One region of the Planctobacterium sp. AWH2_060 genome, then DNA from elsewhere that is predicted to be linked to it. Evidence: predicted binding sites of a transcription regulator. Region 1 holds the regulator's gene; each other region holds the start of a gene.

What was found. The regulator FNR, encoded in region 1, switches genes on or off when oxygen is low (the NO sensors DNR and NnrR bind a similar motif). The targets are predictions, from matches to a motif close to TTGATCTAGATCAA.
Region 2: ACXAD8_RS12275 (YgaP family membrane protein) is a predicted target of FNR. The motif match lies at 1,632-1,645, and genes of this name have one in related genera.
Region 3: gltA (citrate synthase) is a predicted target of FNR. The motif match lies at 1,967-1,980, and genes of this name have one in related genera.

What each region holds. Positions count from the first base shown of each region.
Region 1 covers NZ_JBSWTG010000001.1:669,925-674,194, reverse strand. Annotated here, with positions in the region: gene ACXAD8_RS02940 (heavy metal translocating P-type ATPase) at 1-1,464, shown strand, start outside; gene ccoS (cbb3-type cytochrome oxidase assembly protein CcoS) at 1,466-1,645, shown strand; gene ACXAD8_RS02930 (sulfite exporter TauE/SafE family protein) at 1,653-2,315, shown strand; gene fnr (fumarate/nitrate reduction transcriptional regulator Fnr) at 2,351-3,079, shown strand; gene uspE (universal stress protein UspE) at 3,188-4,120, shown strand; gene ttcA (tRNA 2-thiocytidine(32) synthetase TtcA) at 4,233-4,270, shown strand, end outside.
Region 2 covers NZ_JBSWTG010000001.1:2,882,412-2,886,681, reverse strand. Annotated here, with positions in the region: gene ACXAD8_RS12285 (MalY/PatB family protein) at 1-1,039, opposite strand, end outside; gene ACXAD8_RS12280 (response regulator) at 1,133-1,540, opposite strand; gene ACXAD8_RS12275 (YgaP family membrane protein) at 1,706-1,918, shown strand; gene ACXAD8_RS12270 (hypothetical protein) at 1,990-2,178, opposite strand; gene ACXAD8_RS12265 (NAD-dependent epimerase/dehydratase family protein) at 2,282-3,115, shown strand; gene ACXAD8_RS12260 (sodium-dependent transporter) at 3,155-4,270, opposite strand, start outside.
Region 3 covers NZ_JBSWTG010000001.1:1,066,996-1,071,265, forward strand. Annotated here, with positions in the region: gene sdhA (succinate dehydrogenase flavoprotein subunit) at 1-1,025, opposite strand, end outside; gene sdhD (succinate dehydrogenase, hydrophobic membrane anchor protein) at 1,026-1,373, opposite strand; gene sdhC (succinate dehydrogenase, cytochrome b556 subunit) at 1,367-1,741, opposite strand; gene gltA (citrate synthase) at 2,170-3,450, shown strand; gene ltrA (group II intron reverse transcriptase/maturase) at 3,612-4,270, opposite strand, start outside.

The DNA of each region.
Region 1 (4,270 bases):
TTACCGCAATTCGCCCGACTTGTATCAGCAGACAGCCAAATCCACGAAGTACCAGCCAAAACGATTAAGCCAGGGCAGCAAATTCAAATCAAAATGGGCGATACCGTACCGGTGGATTGCACCATAGTGCAAGGTACTACAGAACTGGATGAAGCAATTCTCACTGGCGAATCGTCTCCGGTTTGTAAAAACGCTGGTGAGCAACTCTTTGGCGGTACAATCAACTTGTCAGCACCTGTGATTGCCACGGTCAGCGCAGCCTTAAAAGATTCGGCTATCAATCAAATCAGCCGAGCTCAGGAACTGGCTTTTTCACAAAAGCCCAGATTCGCCATTGCCGCAGATAAACTGGCAGGCACCTTCGTTACCCTGGTTTTGATCATCGCGTCACTCACCTTTATCTATTGGTACCAGCAAGCACCTGAAGACGCTTTGTGGATTACGGTATCCGTATTGGTCGCCACCTGCCCTTGTGCACTTGGACTGGCCACACCAACTGCATTTACTGCCGCCATGAGTAAACTCAATGAGGTTGGTTTAGTGATAAAGCGCACCGACCTGTTAGAAACGCTCAATAAAGTCACCACTTTTGCCTTTGATAAAACCGGCACCTTAACCAAAGGACAGCCACGAATTAAGCAATGGCAAAACCTCAGTTCACTGCCGGATGAGCAGATATTAAGCATTGCCGCCAGTATTGAGAGCCATTCAGAGCATCCCATTGCCAAAGCGTTTTTACAGGCTCCCACTGTAGAATGTCAGGATGTTAAAATATTTCCGGGTGAAGGCATTCAAGGTTGGGTTGCAGGAAAGCTTTACCGAATGGGTAACAGCCCCTTTACTGGCTGCACTCATCAGGGCCAGGCTGATGTCTATCTTAGCCAGTTATCAGAGTCGCAACAGCAAACCACACTGGCACAATTCCAACTTGAAGATGAGTTAAGAGAAGAAGTTGAACAGTTTTTTAGTCAGCCGAGACGCGGTAAATCGCTTTTATTGAGCGGTGACAACCAACAAAAGGTCTCTGAACTTGCCAAAAAGTTAGCCGTTGAGGAATTCCAGCACAGCGTTAAGCCAGAACAAAAACTGGCGTACCTGCAAACCCTGCAATCCAAAGGCGAAGTCATTTTAATGGTGGGTGATGGGGTAAATGACGCACCCGTTTTAGCCGGCGCGGATATTTCGGTGGCGGTAAACGGCGCCAGCGATTTTGCGCAAAATGCCGCTGACATTATTATGCTGAAAGACAACTTCTCAGCCATTAATACCTTGCTCAGCGTATCCCTTAAGACCCAGCGTATTATTAAACAAAACTTCGCCTGGGCTTTGGGTTACAATTTATTGGTTCTGCCCTTTGCTGTGAGCGGATTATTACCTCCATGGGGAGCGGTTATCGGAATGTCACTGAGCTCGCTGATTGTGACATTTAACTCGCTGCGCATTAATAAACAAAAAGGCGATTAAAATGAGCATTATTTACGTATTGATCCCGCTGGCCATTATTTTAGTGATTGCCGCAATCGCCATCTTTTTTTGGGCGGTGCGTAGCGAACAATTTAAAGATCTGGAACGTCATGGACACAGCATCCTGTTCGATGATGATGTAAAAGACGCATCTAAAGCCAACTCCAAAAAAGAACAATAGCCATATTGTGAACGACTTATTTGCCGCACTATTGATCGGAATCGCAGGCAGCATTCATTGCAGTGCCATGTGCGGCGGTGTAATCGCCGGATTAAATTACGCTATCCCAAAAGGCAACCCACTACTCCCTTATGCGCTTAGCTATAACCTGGGCAGAATCATAAGTTACAGTACCGCCGGATTTATTGCAGGCTCTTTGGGCCAGATATTCAGCCATCAGGTTGCCAGCGGTATCGTTATTTTAAAGTTGTTAAGCGGAGTCTTTTTGCTGTTATTAGGGGCCTATATTGGCAACTGGTGGCGAATACTCGCTCGCCTTGAAGCTTTAGGAGCCAGATTTTGGAGGATCATATCGCCCCTGGGTAAACGACTGGTGCCTTTTAAAAGCCCGCTTTACGCATTGCCCTATGGATTAATCTGGGGGTGGCTGCCCTGTGGATTGGTTTATTCAACCCTTGCCTGGAGCATCGCCAGTGGCAATGCCACCTTAAGTGCTTTGCAAATGCTGGCTTTTGGATTAGGTACACTGCCCGCCACCTTGCTAATAGCCTTTTCCAGCAAAGAACTGCTTAATTTCACTCGCTCTCCGAGAGTGAGACAAGTGATTGCTATTGCATTATTTTTATATGGTGGTTTTACCATTGCACAAGCCCTGTCCCATCATTTATAGTTACCGCTCAGCACTTTAAGGGATTGTTACAATCTATGGTTAGTCAAGCTCGTTATCCACTACACTGCCAAAACTGCAGCTTTAGTCAGTTGTGTTTACCCTTTAATTTGAGCAATAACGAGATGGATAAGCTTGACGATATTATTCAACGGAAAAAGCCTATTCAAAAAGGTGAAAGACTGTTCGAAACCGGTGACAAACTCAATGCACTATACGCTGTGCGTTCCGGCTCCTTTAAGTCCTATGCCATCAGCCAAAATGGCGAAGAGCAAATTACTGCGTTTCATCTGCCGGGTGAGGTCATTGGTTTTGACAGCATGTCAGAAGAGGCTCACCAAACTGTCACCCAGGCTCTGGAAACCTCAATGGTTTGTGAAATCCCCTTTGCCACACTGGACAAACTTTCCGATGAATTACCTGCGCTGAGAAAGCAACTGATGCGCCTGATGAGCGCTGAAATCAAGCAAGACCAACAAATGTTTATGCTGTTAAATCAACGTACGGCTGAAGAGCGTTTAGCCTACTTTTTACACTCGCTGTCGCTGCGTTTTAATCAAAGGGGTTTTTCCGCTAATCAGTTCAGGCTCACCATGACCCGCAGTGAAATTGGCAATTTGCTGGGTTTGACCGTGGAAACCATCTCCCGCCTGCTATCCAAATTTAATAAAGAAGGCGTGCTTACTGTGGAAGGCAAGTTAATTAACATTAATAACGCTGCAGTACTGGAAGAAAAGAGCAATACCATTAGCCCGCAGTGTAAATAAGGTAAACTCTTTTTACACATTCTTTGATCTACCACAATAGATTAACTGGCAAATTTTTGATGCTGTTCTTACACTTATAGTGTTTTTATCACTGTTTAGGAAAATGCTATGAGTGGCTTCAATAAAATATTAGCGGTTGTTGATCCTACCGAGGAGCAACAAAAATCTCTGGCCCGTGCGCTGGAACTAGCCAACAAATGCGACGGCCGGGTGACGGCGTTTCTGTCGATATACGACTTTTCCTACGATATGACCACCATGTTATCTGTGGAAGAGCGAGAAATCATGCGCCAGGCCGTGGTGGATGACCGCACTGAATGGCTGGTGAGTTTGATTGAACAACAGCCCAACGCTCATGGCATTCAGGTGGATGTTAAGGTTGTCTGGCACAATCGCCCATACGAAAGCATCATAGTGGAAGCCATCGCGGCTGATTACGACCTTATTGTCAAAGGCACCCAACAGCATGACACTTTAAAATCCGTGATATTCACGCCCACGGACTGGCACCTTCTGCGCAAATCGCCCAAATCGGTATTATTGGTTAAAGACCATGCTTGGCCAGAAAACGGCGCAATAATTGGTGCGGTTAATGTCGGCAGTGAAGACGAAGCCCATGTCTCCCTCAACAACAGAATTTCTGCCACCTGTCTGGAAATGGCAGAGTTACTCAATGGCAATGTCCACCTGGTAAATTCCTACCCAGGCACGCCAATCAACATTGCAATTGAAATCCCAGAATTTGATCCGCAAACCTACAATCAATCCGTTAAAAATTATCATGAAGATAATATGCGGCAGCACGCTGAAAAATACGGTATCGCTGCGGATTTTTGCCATGTTAAAGAAGGCTTACCGGAAGATGTGATCCCCGCCATAGCCAGACTACAAGATGCAGAATTAGTTGTTATTGGCACAGTCGGTCGCCAGGGCATTTCCGCAGCATTAATCGGTAATACTGCCGAACATGTCATTGATATGTTGGATTGCGATGTCCTGGCATTAAAACCCGAAGGCTTTGAATCGCCGGTTAAAGTCTGAACGCAATACTATGCGCTAAAATTAAAATTAAGGTATACTCTGCCGCCATTTAATACCCGGGTAATCAGGTATTAGATGCATTAATGTGTCAAACGGGTTCAGAGTAATATAAATGTCAGCAGAAGCAGCAGTCGCGGTTAATCATTTAAC
Region 2 (4,270 bases), 2.2 Mb from region 1:
CGATACCTTTGGCTTCAACATAAGCTTGTGGTGACTCTACACCCAACTGACTGGCGTCAATCCAGGCCAGGAATGTCGCCTGGGGCAACAGCATTTTAAAACCATTAATTTGGTTGATTTCATCAAACAGAAACTGACGATTCTGTTGCAGGTAAGCCAACAAGGTGTCGTACCATTGGTCGCATTGAGTAAAGGCGGTTTCGGTGGCCACCAGACCCAGGATGGTTACCCAGGGCATAATACCCATCATCGCTTTACTGAAGTTGGCGCGTAACTTGGCATCCGGAATGATAGCGAAAGAAGTGCCAAGCCCCGCAACATTAAAGGTTTTACTGGCCGCCATCAGCGTCACACTGCTGTTTTGCAATTGCGGCAGTGAGCTGGCCGGAATGTGTTGTGCGTTGTCATCCAGGACTAAATCACAGTGGATTTCGTCTGAGATTAATAACACATTGTTTTGCTCACAGATACGGGCTATTTCAGCTAATTCCTGTTGGGTAAATACCGTGCCTGTCGGATTGCCCGGATTGCATACAATAAAAACTTTACAGGCGGGATCTTTGGCGGCTTCTTCCAGCGCATTTAGGTCTATGGTCCATCGGTCATTTTCAATGATGGTAGGGATATCAACCCGTTCCAGATTATTGATGCCAGGTGCCGCTAATAACGGCGGATAATTAGGAGTCTGAACTATGACTTTGTCGCCAGGTTGGCAGTAAGCCTTACAAGCCACATTGAAAGCAGGCACCACTCCGGGCGTCCAGACAATCCATTCTGGTTGAATATCCCAGTTATGCTGCTTTTTAAGCCAGCGACACACTGCTTCATTAGCGGGTTCATAGCGGGCCGGTAAATGGTAGCCCAGTAAACCGTGATCGGTACGCTGTTTGATGGCCTGTAAAATTTCATTTGCGCACTTAAATTCGGTATCGGCAACCCAAAGAGGCAAGATGTCTTTGCCTTCGTACTTTTGCCACTTCATCGAAAATGTTGCGCTTCTGTCGATGATGCTATCGAAGTCAGAAAAGGTGTAATGCATGTTTCCGCGCCTCTGAATTATAGGTGAGTCAAATAGTGCCTTTCGCTGCGTAATAATGCTAAGACCTGATGGTTTTATATTATGCGAGGAAGGCTAGTGTTTATTGGGAGCCAGCGATTGCGCATCAATCAGCTTTTGCACTTTTGATAATAACCCGCTGGCTGAAAAGGGCTTAGCCAGAAAATCGTTAACCCCTGCCTGGACGGCCTTGACAACGTAATTTTTGGAGGCGTTTCCGGTTACCATTAAAAACGGCACCTCTTTGTTTAACGCCCGAACTTCCTTGAGGAATTCCAGCCCGTTCATGCCGGGCACTTCCCAGTCACTAATCACCATCCCAAAGTAGGATGGATCCTTTTTAAATCGATTCAAGGCTTTGGAGCAGCTGGAATGAATGTCAATTTCACCTAAATCTAACTCCCTAAGCATGTGCCTTAATAACTCTTGCGTAAGCTCTTCATCATCAATTACCAAAATATGAGTTTTTTTCTTTGTTGGCATCCTGTGCAGGGCTCCTTAGGGTGCGATTAGGAAAATTGAATATAAAAACTAAAGATAGCGGTAATCGGCAAAAAGTTAAAGCAGCAATTATTTGATCACGATCAATACTGCCCGGTGTTTAGGGCAGGATAATGATTCTGTAAGTTAACCGCAGGAGTGTCGAACATGAGAGAAATAGATAATGTAGGTGTTTTAGATACGGCTATCAGAGCCATACTGGCTTGCCTGTTACTAGCGCTGGCCGTTGAGCAACTGTTTAGTTTTCCGGTAACTGTCTTGTTGTTAGTGCTTGGCACAGCGTTGTTTATTAGCAGTGCTACGGGTTTTTGTCTGCTCTATAAAATGCTGGGTATCGATACCTATCACTTAAGACATTAGTGTGATGGACTCAGAGACAAAAAAACCGGGTTAATGCCGCCATTACCCGGTTTTTCTGGTGCGGCTCCGCATCACATTAGTGCGTAAACAAACACCAGGCTCAGCACTAATCCGGCAACGCCGAAAAAGCCGTATTCTACCTGAGAACGCACCGTCTCTTCTGGTTTAGCAGGCAAAAATGCCATAATAATACTGCTTAAACCTAACGTAAATGCGACTAAAAATAATCCAAATACCAGTGCAGTGACCCATTCACCCATAACTTAAAGCCCTTAATTATTTTTCACCTTGGCTAATTATGCCCTAAAATCTTGTTTATGGCAGTGAGCCAGATCAAAAAAAACAACTAATGGTTCAGAATTTATGAAAATAGCGGTGATAGGTGCTGGATGGCTGGGGCACAAATTGTGCAAAACACTGATACAGAAGTCTTTGTCGGTAGTGACAACCAAACAGAGCGAAAACGATGTAGAGCGTCTCAACAAAGAGGGGATAGCCTGTCATCAATACCGCCTTGGTGATGCAGAGTTACCCCAGGCCCTGCAGGACAGCGAGGTCTTTGTCATTAATATTGGGGCTGGGCGTCGCGGTTTTGAACGGGAGCAGTTTCAGCAGCAAATGATGACACTTTGTGGCAGTTGTTTGTCTGATAATGATAAAAAACTGTTGTTCATCAGCACCACGTCGGTTTATGGCGAATCGAATCAGGAATTTACTGAGGAAACTGAGCTTGCGCCCATCAGTGATTCGGCCCATGCCCATGTTTTCATCGAGAATGAACTCAAAGCCCGGTTTCCACAACAGGTTACTATATTGCGTTTGGCTGGCCTCATTGGGGAAGACAGGCATCCGATTTATCATCTGGAGGGTAAAAAGGGCATCACTGCCGCCCATAAAATGGTAAATCTGGTGCACAGAGATGATGCCATTGAAGCTATTGAAAAAATTATTAACTTAGAAAAGTGGGGCAAGACTTTTCATCTGAGTGCTACTGAGCATCCTTCTCGTCGCGAATACTACACTCATGCTGCCAAAGCCCTGGAGCTGATTACACCAGAGTTTCTGGATGATACAGAGCAGCCTGCCACAGGTAAAAAAGTCAATGCCGAGGCTACCATCGAAGAACTGCAACTTACCCTGCAGTACCCAAGTCCGTTCGATATGCTGCCCAAAATAGTTGAGCACGAAACGCCATAAAAAAGGCCGGTAAAAACCGGCCTGTAGAATTTTTAAGAGTTAGCCCACCAATCCGGCACCAAAATACTTTAATGCCACGGTATTGATGAATATCAATAGTAAGATAAATGGGATAAAGGTGCCGATGGAGAAATCCACATACTTTTGAAACAGACTGTTTTTAAACTCCGGTTCGCCTTCTTCCAGAGTCTTATTCAGATTTGAAGCTTTCCAGCGATAAACCACGAAGATACAGATCAGGAATCCGTTAAGCGGTAGTATGGTGTCGTAAAACACGTCATAAATTACATCGAAGAAGGACTTTTCTGTTCCGGCGTAAGTTACGAAGTGGGTGGTAAAGTCCAGCATGCCAAAGGAGGTTGCTGAAATCACCGCAAAGGCAATCATCGCTGCAGCCAATAAGGTTAACGAGGTTTTACGGGACAGGTTGCGCTCATCCATAATCGCGGCATTGGGTACTTCAAGAATGGATACCAGCGAGGTAATAGCCGCAAAGAACACCAATAAGAAGAATATAGAGGCCACAACACTGGCACCCAGATAACCAATGGTATTTTGTAACTCCAGGAAGATTTGCGGCAGGAAGCCGAAGATCATACTTAAAGAAGAATCACTTAGCTCGGCGGTATTGGTATTGGGGTTAAAGGAAAATACCGCAGGCAGAATCATTAAACCTGCAATAAAGGCCACGCCCGTATCCATCAGCGCCACCATTTTAGCAGAGCCTGGGATACCATCGCGTTTACCCAGATAGGAGCCGTAGGTGATCAGAATACCCATACCCAAAGAAAGTGAGAAAAACGCTTGAGACAGGGCCGCGCTGACTACCGAAGCATCAATCTTGCTGAAATCCGGCACTAAATAATACTCAACACCGGCAAAAGCATTGTCTAGTGTCAGTACAAAGGTCACCATGCCTATCAGCATAAAGAACAGCGTCGGCATTAGTATTTTAGCGGCCTTCTCAATACCCTGTTTGACGCCACCCAGCAGAATCAAAAACACGATGGCGGATACTATGGCCATAAAAATGAAGATCTTGCCTTCGTTAACAAAGTTGCCGTAAAAGTCAGGAGACGCCAGTTGTTCCAGATCGCCAGTTACCGAAAAGTACAGATAGCCGAATATCCAGACGGTGATCACCATATAAAACAC
Region 3 (4,270 bases), 400 kb from region 1:
GGATCAACGTGTGCGAAGGTACGAGAAAGCTCAAGAATACCCGGCAGACGAGATTCCAATACATCCTTACCAAGGTGATCCAATTTTAATTTGATGTGTGTGCCCCAGGGGCCTTCACAACCGCGACCTTCGCGAATTTCAGTCATCATTGAGCGAGCAACAACGTCACGGCCAGCAAGGTCTTTGGCGTTAGGCGCATAACGCTCCATAAAGCGCTCGCCATCTTTATTTAACAGATAACCACCCTCACCACGACAGCCCTCTGTTACCAGAGTACCAGCTCCCGCTATACCCGTTGGGTGGAATTGCCACATTTCCATATCTTGCAAACATACACCTGCACGCAATGCCATCCCAACACCATCACCGGTGTTAATGTGAGCATTGGTAGTAGACGCATAGATACGACCAGCACCGCCTGTAGCAAGCACCACAGCACGAGACTTGAAGTAAACTACTTCGCCGGTTTCAATATCAATGGCAGTACAGCCGACAACATCACCGTCCTGGTTTTTTACCAGGTCCAGTGCATACCACTCGCTGAATACTTTTGTCTTGTTTTTAACGTTTTGCTGATAGAGCAAATGCAGCAGAGCGTGGCCTGTACGGTCAGCTGCAGCAGCTGTGCGAGCGCCCTGCTCACCGCCGAAATCCTTTGACTGACCGCCAAATGGACGTTGGTAGATTTTACCGTTCTCGAAACGCGAAAATGGCAGGCCCATGTTTTCCATTTCGATGATAGCTTCAGGCCCTGTCTTACACATGTATTCGATAGCGTCCTGATCACCAATGTAATCAGAACCCTTTACTGTGTCATACATGTGCCATTCCCAGTTATCTTCATGGGCGTTACCTAATGCTACGGTAATACCACCCTGCGCTGATACTGTGTGAGAACGAGTTGGGAACACTTTAGACAAAAGCGCACAAGACTTACCAGACTGAGAAATTTGTAAAGCGGCTCTCATACCGGCACCACCGGCGCCAATTACTACCGCGTCAAATTCATGAACTGCTACTTTCACTTACACACCCCACAATACAAATAAACCCACGGCTACGTAAGCGAAGGCAATAAGGTTCAAAACAAACTGGATAACGGCTCTGACGTTATGTGGCTTCACATAGTCAGTTAATACCTGCCACAAACCAATGCGTACGTGGATCATGATGGAAACCAGAGCTGCAAGCGTGAATACTTTCACAGCCAGATTAGAGAACAAACCAGACCAGACCTCGTAGGTAATCTCTGGAGTGGAAACGAAGAACCACAGCATAAATATGCTGTAAGCTAAAATTACGATTGCGGTGGTACGCAAAGAGACGAAGTCTTGAACACCATCCCTCTTAATACTTGCCTGGTTAGTTACCATATCACTACTCCCATCAGTACCGTCAGTACAATCCACAGGCCAATAATAAACTTAGCACTGTTATTACCTGACTCTAATTCTTCGAAATGCCCCATATCCATAAACATATGACGGACACCGCCAAGAATATGATAAGTCAACGCTGACACTGTGCCGATAACGACTAACTTACCTAAAACGCCATTCATTAACTCAGAGACGTGTGCAAAGCTTTCTGCTGAAGTTAATGAACAAGCCCATGCTCCAATTACAAGTAACAAAGCGAAAAACAACGCTACACCTGTTACACGATGTAAAATTGAAACCAGAGCTGATGGGGGAAAACTAATCGTATTGAGTTCTAAATTTACGGGTCTTTGTTTTTTCACGATTTGTCGCCAACCTGGAATGTTTGTGTGTCGACTCAAATATCACCTGAGCAATAAGCGAGTGTTCCACCTTGAATGTCATCACAATTTACATACGTATGTAATGCAAACTGGATTATTTACATTTTATTAACGAAATTTGCTTGCAGACCAATAACAGCGCCTGTCTGACAGATTTACGTTTTCGCACTGAAGTATATCCATGGGATTCAGGAAATACAATTTTTGTTACGGATCAAAGACGTGATTGTTAAAATTTTGAGCAATGTGATCAAAGTTTTAGAAATATGCATACTTACCGATGAAATACGCATTAAAATTGACTTATACTATGAGGATAAAGTAAAACTACCGTCTACTTTACAAGTCTCGTCCATTTTTGACGAATCAATGAGCACCCCCCTAGAACATTCGAAAGGAGAATTTTTATGGCAGCTGATTCAGCCATATTAAAAGTTGGTGATAAAGAAATAGAACTTCCCGTACACACGGGTACAGCCGGCAACCCAGTTATAGATGTAAGAAAATTGGGTTCTATCGGGCATTTCACTTTCGACCCAGGTTTTATGGCAACTGGCTCATGCGAATCATCAATTACCTTTATTGATGGTGAAAAAGGTGTGCTATTACACAGAGGTTACTCCATCGAGGAGTTGGCTCGCGATGCAGATTACCTTGAAGTTTGCTACATGCTTTTACACGGCGAAGCGCCAGATGCAGCAACTTATTCGGATTTCAAAGACACGATAACTCGCCACACCATGGTTCACGAAACCATGACTAATTTTTTCCATGGATTCCGCCCTGACGCTCACCCTATGGCGATGCTGTGCGGCACTGTAGGTGCGATGTCCTCGTTTTATCACGACGACTTAGACGTCAGCGATCCAGACAAGCGTTTGCGCAGTGCTTATCGCCTGGTGGCCAAAATGCCAACTCTTGTAGCGATGGCCTATAAACACAACATTGGTCAACCTTTTGTCTACCCCCGTAATGATTTATCTTATGCAGAAAACTTCCTGAACATGATGTTCTCTGTGCCTGCTGAAGAGTACAAGATCAGCCCGGCTGTAGCCCGTGCAGTAGATCGCATCTTTACACTACACGCTGATCACGAGCAAAACGCTTCAACTTCGACTGTACGCCTGGCGGGTTCTTCTGGTGCAAACCCTTATGCATGTATTGCTGCGGGCGTTGCTTCTTTATGGGGACCTGCGCACGGTGGTGCCAACGAAGCTTGTCTGAACATGTTAGAGAAAATCGGTTCAGTTGATCGCATTCCAGAATTCATTGCCAAAGCAAAAGACAAGAACGACCCGTTCCGTCTGATGGGCTTCGGACACCGGGTTTATAAAAACTACGATCCGCGTGCTACTGTGATGCGTGAAAGCTGCCACGAAGTATTGGCAGAATTGGACGTTAAAGATCCGTTATTACAGGTAGCGATGGAGCTTGAAAAAATCGCGCTTGAGGACGAGTATTTCGCTTCTAAGAAGTTGTTCCCGAACGTGGATTTCTACTCAGGTATCATTCTTAAAGCGATTGGTATTCCTACCAATATGTTCACCTGTATATTTGCACTAGCCAGAACCGTTGGCTGGATTTCTCACTGGCATGAAATGCTGGGTCAGGAAGGTCAAAAAATTGGTCGTCCTCGCCAGTTGTATACCGGTGAAGCGCAACGCCCATTTACACCAATTAAGAAATAATACACCTTAATCAGTGTTCAAAAAGCGTCCATATGGACGCTTTTTTATGGCTGTTATTCAATATTTCTGTTCAGTGATTAAGCAATAAACACATCAAGTAGGGTGAGGCGTCACCGCCTCATCCCTCTCACAGAACCGTACGTACGGACCTCGTATACGGCTCATGCATACTTCCATTCAGCATAAGCGCTGAACACATACCCCGTCCTAATTAGCTCAAAATTGACCAGACCAAGGTCGTTGAACCATTGATTTGGCATCGCATAACTGGCCAGAGGGCTATGAGCATTTCTCCAACTGTTCATTTGGATAAACCTGAACGGCGGTTTATAACCAAGCTGCTTCAGTCTTCGATGCAGCTTCGCTGGTTTCTTCCATAATTTCAATTGGATACTGCGAAGCCTGCGCCTCAACCATCTCGCTATCTTAGAAAATTCCCTGTTGCTATTGGCAATCCTGAAGTACTGGCTAAACCCTCTTAAAACAGGGTTCAACTCTTTGATAACTGCACACAGCGGTTTGCCACCATTGCGTTTCGTCATCTGCTTCAACTTCTTTTTAAACGCTGCGAGTTTCTGAGGTTGTATACGGGTGTATTGACGCCCAATTTCAACACCCAGAAATTTCACTCCCTCATCGCTATGAGCAATGTGAGATTTCGCCTGGTTAACTGTCAGTTTCAGCCCTTTCTCCAGTAGCTTCGTCGCCTGTTTCTGTGCATTTTCTGCTCCAGAACGACTTCGGCAGAAGATCAGAATATCATCGGCATAGCGCACTATTCGGTGCCCTCGCTTCCTCATCTCCTGATCAAACGCATCCA